Regions from separate parts of the Bradyrhizobium nivariense genome, predicted to be linked through region 2. Evidence: predicted binding sites of a transcription regulator. Region 2 holds the regulator's gene; the other holds the start of a gene.

Evidence for each region. The regulator LexA, encoded in region 2, represses DNA repair genes until DNA is damaged. The targets are predictions, from matches to a motif close to TGTTCNNNNTGTGTTCNG.
Region 1: the regulator LexA is predicted to act here: its motif matches at 1,222-1,239, upstream of QCM77_RS28725 (helicase-related protein).

Annotation. Positions count from the first base shown of each region.
Region 1 is NZ_JARWCR020000042.1:69,621-75,003, reverse strand. Features, by position in the region: gene QCM77_RS28730 (DUF3108 domain-containing protein) at 99-908, shown strand; gene QCM77_RS28725 (helicase-related protein) at 1,503-4,988, shown strand; gene QCM77_RS28720 (RNA-binding S4 domain-containing protein) at 5,011-5,280, shown strand.
Region 2 is NZ_JARWCR020000023.1:14,067-19,449, reverse strand. Features, by position in the region: gene QCM77_RS20220 (alpha-hydroxy acid oxidase) at 1-591, shown strand, start outside; gene QCM77_RS20215 (HAD family hydrolase) at 600-1,232, shown strand; gene QCM77_RS20210 (hypothetical protein) at 1,314-1,592, shown strand; gene QCM77_RS20205 (molybdopterin molybdotransferase MoeA) at 1,820-3,031, shown strand; gene lexA (transcriptional repressor LexA) at 3,208-3,909, shown strand; gene QCM77_RS20195 (hypothetical protein) at 4,501-4,935, shown strand; gene QCM77_RS20190 (GAF domain-containing protein) at 5,161-5,383, shown strand, end outside.

The DNA of each region.
Region 1 (5,383 bases), on a different contig from region 2:
GATTGGATTGTTTCGTGCTCACAACGCCTCATCTCGCGCCCGGCCTGCGCTCGACGGAGCCGCGCGCGGCCGCTCCGCGCTTTGCCGGCCGGCTGGTCCTGGCGGCCCTTGGCGGGCTGGCCTTGGCGTGGGCGGCGGAGCCTGCGGCGGCGCAAGGCAAGCTCGAGGCGCAATATGAGGCGACGCTGGCGGGCATTCCGGTCGGCAAGGGCGCTTGGAATATCGAGATCCAGGACGATGTGTTCGCGGCCGCGGCCTCCGGCGGCACCTCGGGGCTGCTGAAATCGTTCGCGGGCGGGTCCGGCACCGGCGCCTCGCAGGGCCGCGTGGTCAACGGCGCGCTGGTCGCGACCGGCTACCAGGCCTCCACCACCACCTCGAAGAAGACCGAAGAGATCCGCATCACGCTCGACAAGGGCAATGTGAAGGAGTTTGGCATCGTGCCGGAGCCGCCGGTCGATCCCGACCGCATCGTCGTCACCGACGCGCACCGCCGCGGCGTCTGGGACCCGATGACGGCCTCGCTGCTGCGCGTGCCCGGCACCGGCGACCCCGTGACGCCGGACGCCTGCCACAACTCGGCGCCGGTGTTCGACGGCCGCATGCGCTACGAGCTCAAGCTCGATTTCAAGCGCATGGAAACCGTGAAGGCGGAGAAGGGCTATCACGGCCCGGTCGTGGTCTGCTCGCTGTTTTTCGTGCCCGTGGCCGGCTACATCCCCGACCGCCCCGTGATCAAATACCTCGCCGCCCAGCGCAACATCGAGGTCGCTTTCGCGCCGGTGGCTGGCACGCGCATCCTGGTCCCGTTCTGGCTGAAAGTGCCGACGCCGCTCGGGCCGGCCATGCTGGAAGCAACCTCCTTCATCACTGCCGCAGCGCCGCCGCGGGTCGCGAAGACGCAGTAAGCCTGGCGCCCCGCGCCGCGCTGACCCTCCCTTTTTGCAAAAAAGAACACAAGCGATTTCAAATACTTACCTACTGTGCATGGGGTTGTTTTCGCGCTTTTTGTTTGAAAAGGGTCGAGGGCCGGGAATCCATTTGACTCCTCCCCGATTCTGATTCGACTCCGCGCCGTCCCCAGCTTTAAGGAATCTGGCACCGAAACGTCGCTTGTGCGGCGGGGCAAAACTCCATCTAGTGCGCAGACAATAAGTCTCCCGCGACATGTTGCGTGAACGGAACAGGACTCATCGGGGAGTCAGCGATTCGGCCGCGATTCGTTCTCAACTCGTTCCGAAACTTAAAGCCAACGGGAAAAGCGTCGCAAAGTGAGACAGTTGCGCGAGGTTTGGGGAGTGCCGCCTTCTCCGCCGTCATGCCCCGGCCTGACCGGGGCATCCAGTACGCCGCGCCATCTCGGTTTGATCTGCGCCGCCTCTGGAATACTGGATCGCCCGGTCGAGCCGGGCGATGACAGCAGTGTGTGAGGTCGGCGCTTCACGCCGCCGCCCCAAAACAGCACTGACATTCGCCCCAATCGCCACTACCTAATCCCCCAGATGCCCTTTTCCTCCTCCCCCTTCGCTTCCGAGCGGCTTCCCGGCGCCGGCGTCACTGCGGTGCTCGGACCGACCAACACCGGCAAGACCCATCTCGCCATCGAGCGGATGCTCGCGCATCCCTCCGGCATGATCGGGCTGCCGCTGCGCCTGCTCGCGCGCGAGGTCTACAACAAGATCGCCGCGCGGGTCGGCCCCGACGCCGTCGCGCTTGTTACCGGCGAGGAGAAGATCAAGCCGAAGAGCCCGCGCTACTGGGTCTCGACCGTCGAGGCGATGCCGCGGGATCTCGACGTCTCGTTCCTCGCCGTCGACGAGGTGCAGATCGCCTCCGATCTCGAACGCGGCCACGTCTTCACCGACCGCATCCTCAACCGCCGCGGCCGCGACGAGACGCTGCTGCTGGGCGCCGCGACAATGCGTCCGATCATCGAGCGGCTGCTGCCGGGCGTCTCCATGATCACGCGGCCGCGGCTGTCGCAGCTGGAATTCGCCGGCGACCGCAAGATCACGCGGCAGCCGCGCCGTACCGCCATCGTCGCTTTCTCGGCCGACGAGGTCTATGCCATCGCCGAGCTGATCCGCCGCCAGCATGGCGGCGCTGCCGTGGTGCTGGGATCGCTCAGCCCGCGCACGCGCAATGCGCAGGTGGCGATGTTCCAGAACGGCGAGGTCGACTACCTCGTCGCCACCGACGCTGTCGGCATGGGCCTCAATCTCGACGTCGACCACGTTGCCTTTGCCTCCGACCGCAAGTTCGACGGCTACCAGTTCCGCCGGCTGACGCCGTCCGAATTCGCCCAGATCGCCGGCCGCGCCGGCCGCGCCACCCGCAACGGCACCTTCGGCACCACCGGCCGCTGCGCGCCGTTCGAGCCCGAGCTCGTCAATGCGCTGCAGAACCACACCTTCGACCCCGTGAAGGTTTTGCAATGGCGCAATTCCAAGCTGGATTTCGCCTCCCTCGGCGCGCTCCAGGTGTCCCTGAACCTGGCCCCCGGCCATGAGGCGCTGACGCGCGCGCCGATCGCCGAGGACATGCGCGTGCTCGACCACGCCGCCCGCGACGTCGAGGTACGCGATGTCGCGCATGGCAAGGATGCGGTGGAACGGCTGTGGGAGGCCTGCCAGATCCCGGACTACCGAAAATTGTCGCCGGCCGCCCATGCCGAGCTGGTCACCACGCTGTACGGCTTCCTGATGCGGAAGGGATGCATCCCCGACGCCTGGTTCAGGACCCAGATCGACCAGGCCGACCGCGTCGACGGCGATATCGACACGCTGTCGGCCCGGATCGCGCAGATTCGCACCTGGACCTTCGTCGCCAACCGCCCCGACTGGCTGAAAGACCCCGAACGCTGGCAGGGGATCGCGCGGGAGATCGAAAATAAATTATCGGATGCGCTCCATGAACGCTTGACTGAGCGTTTCGTTGATCGCCGGACCAGTGTATTGATGCGCCGCCTGCGGGAGAACACGAGCTTGAATACGGAAATCGGCAAGACCGGCGAAGTCATCGTCGAAGGCCATGTCATCGGCCGCCTCGACGGCTTCACCTTTGCACCGGATGCGGCGGAAGCCGGCTCCGATGCGAAAGCGTTGCAGGCTGCAGCGCAGGCCGTGCTCGCCGGCGAGATCAACGCGCGCGCCGAAAAGCTCGGCAACGCGCCGGACGAGCAGTTCGTGCTGACCTCGGAAGGCATCATCCGCTGGACCGGCGACGCCGTGGCGCGGCTGTCTGCCGCAGAGGAGGCGCTGCATCCGCGCATCCGCATCATCTCCGACGAACGCCTGACGGGCGGCCCCCGCGACAAGGTGCAGGCCCGGCTCGACCTCTGGCTCAAGACGCATGTCGAAAAGCTGCTCGGGCCGATGTTCGAGCTCAGCAAGGCCGAGGACGTCACCGGCATCGCCCGCGGCATCGCCTATCAGCTCGTCGAGGCGCTCGGCGTGCTGGAGCGCCAGAAGATCGCCAACGAGCTGAAGGACCTCGACCAGCCCTCGCGCGCCGTCCTGCGCAAATACGGCGTCCGCTTCGGCGCCTATCACATCTATTTCCCCGGCCTGCTCAAGCCGGCCGGGCGTGCGCTGGCCGCGCTGCTCTGGGCGCTGAAGCAGGACAATGTCGATCCCTCCGCGCTGTCGGGCGCGCAGCATCTGGCAAGTTCCGGCCGCACCTCGTTCCCGGTCGACAAGCAGCTGCCGCGCGATGCCTATCGCGTGCTCGGCTACAAGCAGGCTGGCGAGCGCGCCGTGCGCGTCGACATCCTGGAACGTCTTGCCGATCTGATCCGTCCGGCGCTGGCCTGGCGCGAGAACGCATCCGGCGAAAAGCCCGCCGGCGCGTTCGACGGCCGCAGCTTTGTCGTGACGCAGGCGATGACGTCGCTCACCGGCTCGGCCGGCGAAGACTTCGCGTCCGTGCTGCGCGCGCTCGGCTATCGCATGGACAAGCGTCCGCCGCTGCCGGCGAAGCCGGTTGCGGCTGTTGCCGAGGCGCCTGTTGCTGAAGCCGGTGCTGAGGCTCCGGCCGAGGCGGCACCAACCGAAATGCAGGTCGAGGATGCCGCCGAGCCTGCGGATTCCGCGATCGAAGCCGCCGCCGAGCCTGTTACCGTCGAAGACGCGCCCGGGATGGAGCAGCACGACGAGCCCGCGCACGGCGAGCCCGCGCTCGAGGCTTCCCCGGAGGCGCCCGTCACGCCGGAAGACGCTCCCGGCATCGCGCCACCGGCCGAAGAAGCTGCGGTCTCCGCTGAAGCTGCCGAAGCCGCTCCCGCCGAAACCGCTCCCGCCGAAACCGCGCCTGCCGAAACCGCGCCTGCCGAAACCGCGTCTGCAGAGACTGCTGCAACCGAAGCCGCTGCGTCGGCCGACGCCGCTGCGCCCGTTGAGGCCGCGGCCACGCCCACTGAGCCCGAGCTCATCGAGGTCTGGCGTCCGGGCGGCCGTCACGACGATCGCAAGCCGCGCCACGAGCGCCATCGCAACCAGCGTCATCACCAGCCGCGTCCGCAGGCCGGTGCTGAAGCAGGCGCCGCGGCGCCTGCCGAAGGTGAAGCCGCGCAGGCCGCCGACGGCGAGAAGCGCGGCGAGCGTCATCGCCATGGCGGCGGTCATCGTCGGGATTCTGGTCGCGATGGCGGCAGAGACTTCCGCAAGCCGCGCGAAGGTGGCGGCGAAGGTGCGCCGCGTCCCGAGGGGCGCGACGACAAGAACCGCAGCTTCCAAGGTAGAGATCAAGGCAAGGACCGCGACAACAAGGATCGCGATCGCAACAAGGGCAAGTTCGGCGGCGATCGCGACAAGGGCCGCGACAACCGTGGCCGCGACCGCGACAAGGGCCGCGACCGCCAGGGCGGGCCGTCGCTGCGCCCCTACGCATCGAGCGCCAACCCCCGCGAGCGCGATCGTCCGGTCGATCCGAACTCGCCGTTCGCAAAGCTCGCTGCGCTGAAAGAGCAACTGTCCGGCCGTAAGGAGTGAGCCCACGACCGAGCGGCAGCGCATCGACAAATGGCTGTGGCACGCGCGGGTGGTGAAGGCGCGCACCTCCGCCGCCGAGCTTGTCGAGTCCGGCCATGTTCGCGTCAACGGCGCACGCGAGAAATCGCCGGGGCATGCGATCAAGATCGGCGACGTGCTCACCATCGCGCTCGATCGCACCGTGCGCGTCTTGAAAGTTGCAGCCTTCAACGAGCGCCGCGGCGATGCCGCCTCCGCCCGTCTGCTCTACGAAGAGCTGAGTGAAGGCACTCCAAATGCCCGGCGCAATTAATTGCGCTTTGAATTCATTTCTTGGTCGATCGAGCCCATAAAGCCGTCATGATCGGCCGTTCCTGAGCTTGCAGCGCCGGGCCATCCGCGCTACGCAAGCCGCG
Region 2 (5,383 bases):
AGCCGTCGCGAACGCGACATCGCCAAGCGTTACGTTCGCGAGAGCCGCCTGCGAGCCACCGGCGGCGATTTCCAGAAAGGCCTGGAGTGGCGGACGGTGAAGATGATCAAGGACAAGTTCAAGATCCCGCTGATCCTCAAGGGCATCGCGACGCCAGAGGACGCGCTGATCGCGATCGATCACGGCGTCGAGTGGATCTACGTCTCCAACCATGGCGGTCGTCAGCTCGATCACGGCCGCGGCGCCATGCATGTGCTGCCCGAGATCGTCGATGCCGTGAACGGCCGCGCCAAGATCATGGTCGATGGCGGCTTCGGCCGCGGCACCGACATCGTCAAGGCGATCGCGGCGGGCGCCGACCTCGTCGGCATCGGCCGGCTGCAATGCTGGGCGCTGGCGGCGGCCGGCGAAGCCGGCGTGGCGCGCATGCTGGAGCTGCTCGAGGACGAAGTGCTGCGCTGCCTCGGCCTCTTGGGTGCGACCTCGTTCGCCGAGGTCGACAAATCCTGCCTGCATGCAGCGACCGCAACCAACGCGCCGAGCGTGTTCAGCGCGTTTCCGCTGTTCGACCACGAGCCATATCGATACTGAGTGAAAGGATGCAGGTGACATCGCTCTCTCCCGGCAGCGCGGATGCGCTTCTGTTCGATCTCGGCCGCGTGGTGCTCGACATCGATTTCTCCAAGGCGATCGCCTGCTGGGCGGGACATGCCGGCTGCAAGCCCGAATCCATCGTCGCGCGCTATGTGGGGGACAGCGAAGCCTATCGGCTGCATGAGGTGGGCAAGATCAGCGACGAGGACTATTTCGCCTCATTGCGAGCCTCGCTCGGAATCGGCATTTCGGACGCGCAGTTCCTGGAAGGCTGGAACGCGATCTTCGCCGGCGAAATGCCTGACATCGCCGAGCTGTTGCCGCGGGCGGCGAAGCAGATGCCGCTCTACGCCTTCTCCAACACCAACCGGCCGCACGTGGACTATTTCTCGCAGGAATATGCCGATCTCCTCGGCCATTTCCGCGAGCTGTATTTGTCGTCCAGCATCGGCCTGCGCAAGCCGGATGCCGAGGCCTTCGACCACGTCATCGCTGCGATCGGCGTACCCGCCGGGCGTATCGTGTTCTTCGACGATCTTGCTGAAAACATCGAGGGAGCGCGGGCGCGCGGCTTGACGGCGGTCCATGTGACCTCGCCGCGTGACGTCGGGAACGCATTGAAGGCATTGGGTATCTGACGACAATCCGCCGTCGCGAAACCCAGGAGGCACGGCCCCGTCGGAACTAATTTTGACGAAGCTGAGGAACCCGATCACTTTGTGCATTTTTATACCGAGTTCCGGGAACGGAATACCGGGTTCCGGACTCTAGAGTCCGTCGGGATCTCTACGGACGGACGCATCATCGTGTTGGGCAAAACCTACCTCACCAAGCAGGCATCTCTTCTTCTTGAATTCGCCAGGACAACTTCAGACTCGGACCTTTCGGCCAAGCTTGTGCGCAAGGCCGCCGACCTGAAATCCCAGGCCGATCCGCTCCCCGACAAGGATCAGGGGCCGAAAGCGCCCGACGTAAGTCCCGGGCAGATAGAGAGCTGATCGATGCTGGCCGTGGCGCTCGTCATTCTCGTTTTTGCCATGGCCACTCTTCTGCCGATCTGCCTCGTTCTCTGGACCATGCCTCGCCGGGCTTGATCATGCCTTCCAGAACAATGTGAAGCAGCGGGATGAATTGCGCCCGCTCAGCTGTTTTTGCCTCTGCGCCCGCGCTCGGCTAGAAGACTTGCGGAACATTCGCCCGAACGTGCCGAGCAGGAGTTTTCGCCGTGGCCTTGATGCCGGTTTCTGACGCGCTTGCCGCGGTGCTGGCGAGTGCAGAGCCGCTGCCCGAAGAGATGGTTTCCCTCGACGAAGCCTACCATCGCGTGCTCGCGCGCGACGTCGCAGCGCGGCGTACGCAGCCGCCGCAGGCGATGTCGGCGATGGACGGCTACGCCGTGCGCGCAGCTGACGCCGCGACGATCGATTCGAAGCTCACCGTCATCGGCGAGGTCGCAGCGGGTCGGCCGTTCGCGGGAACGGTCGGCGCCGGCGAGGCCGTGCGGATCTTCACCGGCGGCGTCGTTCCCGACGGCGCCAACGCCGTCGTGATCCAGGAGGACACGGTCGCTGATGGCAAGCGCATCACGATCAAGGAAGCCGCGATCGCAGGACGGCACATCCGGCCCGCCGGCGTCGATTTCCGCGAGGGCGACGTGCTCCTGCGCACGGGAATCCGCCTCACCGAGCGTGACCTCGCGCTCGCCGCCGGGATGAATCATCCGCATCTTCCCGTTTGCCGGCGTCCGAAGGTCGCGATTCTCGCCACCGGCGACGAGCTGGTGATGCCGGGCGCCACGCCTGGTCACGGCCAGATCGTCTATTCCAACGGCTACGCCCTGCATGCGCTCGCCCGCAGCGAGGGCGCCCAGACCATCGACCTCGGTATTGCCGCCGACACACTGGAGGCCACCACCGCCGGCATCCGCCGCGCCCGCGAGAGCGACGCCGACATCCTGATCACGACCGGCGGCGCATCGGTCGGCGACCACGATCTGGTCCAGCAGGCGCTGAGGGACGAAGGTATCGCGATGGCGTTCTGGAAGATCGCGATGCGGCCGGGCAAGCCGATGATGCATGGACGGCTCGGCGCAATGGGCGTGATCGGCCTGCCGGGCAATCCCGTGTCGTCCTATGTGTGCGCCTTCCTGTTCATGGTGCCGCTGATTCGCGCCCTGTCGGGCCGTTCGGTGATTCACCATCGCCGTGAGCGCGCCGCGCTCGGCCGCGACGTCGGCGCCAACGACCAGCGCGAGGACTATCTGCGCGCGCGCCTGGAGGAGCGCGACGACGGCACGCGCATCGCCCTTCCCGTCAGTCATCAGGACTCTTCGCTGCTTGCGAATCTCGCTGCGGCACAGGTACTTCTCGTGCGCGCACCGTTCGCGCCGAAGGCTGAAGCCGGCACGCCCTGCGAGGTGTTGCGGCTCCCCGTCTGAGTGCCTCGAGAATGCGGGTTCCGCGAACTTCGCTCTGTTCACGGTAAATTAAGCAGTTGCGGAACACATATCGAACATATAGTGTCCGTTCATGATTTGTTTCGAGCGTGTAGCGGCTTATTGCTGAATTCAGCGTCTCGGAATCGAACGGCATCAATCGGGGGACTTTGGTCGAGATGTTAACGCGCAAACAATACGAGCTTCTGCGGTTCATCAATGAACGTCTGAAGGAAAGCGGCGTGCCCCCTTCCTTCGACGAGATGAAGGATGCGCTCGACCTGCGCTCGAAGTCGGGTATCCATCGCCTGATCACGGCGCTCGAGGAGCGCGGCTTCATCCGGCGCCTGCCCAACCGCGCCCGTGCGATTGAAGTCATCAAGCTGCCCGAGCTCCAGGCAGCCGCCGGCAGCCGCCGCGGCTTCACGCCGAGCGTCATCGAGGGCAATCTCGGCAAGGTGCGCGCGAGCTCCAGCCTGTCTGCGGACGAGGGCGAGCGTCCCGTTGCGGTGCCGGTGATGGGCCGCATCGCGGCCGGCACGCCGATCGAGGCGTTGCAGACCCGCAGCCACACTATCAGCGTACCGCCCGACATGCTCGGCTCGGGCGAGCACTACGCGCTCGAAGTGCGCGGCGATTCCATGGTCGAGGCCGGCATCCTCGACGGCGACATGGCGCTGATCCAGCGCAACGAGAGCGCCGATACCGGCGACATCGTGGTGGCGCTGATCGACGACGAGGAAGCGACCCTCAAGCGCTTCCGCCGCCGCGGCGCCTCGATCGCGCTCGAGCCCGCCAACGCGGCCTATGAGGTACGTATCCTGCCGCCGAACCGGGTGAAGATTCAGGGCAAGCTGATCGGGCTGTACCGGAAGTACTGATACCGGGAGTCCTTGATACCGGGAGTCCTTGGCGCCGCGCGCGCTTCCGATCGGCAGCCCGATCAGAGATTGGAGCGGATCATTGTCCGCTCGGGCTGGATAGTCTTTCTGGTTCCGCACAGATTATCCGGGCCCACCTCCGGCGCTAGATCCTCGATACGCCGCACGAAGCACCCAGGGGCTTCGCGGCCTTCAGGTTCGAGGAGAAGTCATGCGCAAAATCATTCTGAGCACAGTTGCGGCGGCGCTGATCGCAGCATCAGCGTCGCCAGCATTTGCCGCACAATCGCGTCACCATGTCCGCAAGGAAACAGCGGTCAGCGATCAAGTCCGCAACGCGCGGAATGCGATCGCGCAACCGTCGCAGCCAGGCTGGCAATATTCGGGCTGGTCGGCGTCCGCAGGGCGTTGACACGCGCCTCCCGAATGCATCGCAGCAGCCTTTGTTCCTAAAAGATAATGTGATCGCGGCTTGCGGAAACCAGCCGCAGATTTGCCCACAACCAAGTAGAGTTTTGCGTGTTTCCACTCTGATAGAGGCCTGCGCCTCGATAAGAGACGCGGGCGCTATCCCAGCCTGAGGAGCACCCGATGTGTGACTACAGCCTGCATGCCGTCGCGTCGCGTCCCGCCGAAGTCGGCGAGACGATCGTCACGACAAGCTTCCGCGGCACCTCGACGCGTGGTTTTGCGTCCGCAGCCGATCCGACCGTGGCCGTCTGCCTGCTGCCGGGAACGGAGCTCGCCTTCACCGACAACGTCCGCTACGACAATCGCTGGATCTGGACGCGTACCATCAATTCCCGCGTCGGCAAGTTCGGCAAGATCGATCCGCACATTCCCGACCGCCATCATGATGCGATTGAATTCCCCGACGGCAAATACGTGCTGGTGACTCAGCTCGTCGAGGGCCAGCAGGCAACCGTGCTGCAACTGCCGGTGACCCAGCCGGTCACTGATCGCGAGCACAAGCCGGAGATCATCGCCGACAGGCAGCCGACGGTCACCCGCCTGCCGATCGGCTGACACAGCCGCCCTCCGGCCGAGAGGTTGGAGGCCAGGATTGAATTGCCATCGCCGGCCGTGGCCGGCGAGATGGTGCGGTCGCGTCCAGCGAAATCCGATCGGATTGATCAAGCCGCTGCGCCTCTGCGCAGCACGAAGTTTGAGCCGCCCTGCCTGAATTATGAACGTCCGCTTCGCAGCCAAATGACCGATGCTGTCAAGGGCTTGAGACGGCGGACACGCTCGATGAAAACCTTCCTTCGCGTCGTTGAACTCTGGGTACCCGACCGGACGCGCATGCGGCTGGAATTTGGTGGCGGCCTCTACGGCGAAGGGCTGTCCGCGTTCAAGGCCGTCAGCGAAGAGTTGCACTTCGGATATGACGAGGGACTTCCGGGCAAGGCCTGGGCCTCGGGCCACCCCGAAATCCTCACCAGATTCGCCAATTCCTATTTCAAACGGACCGATC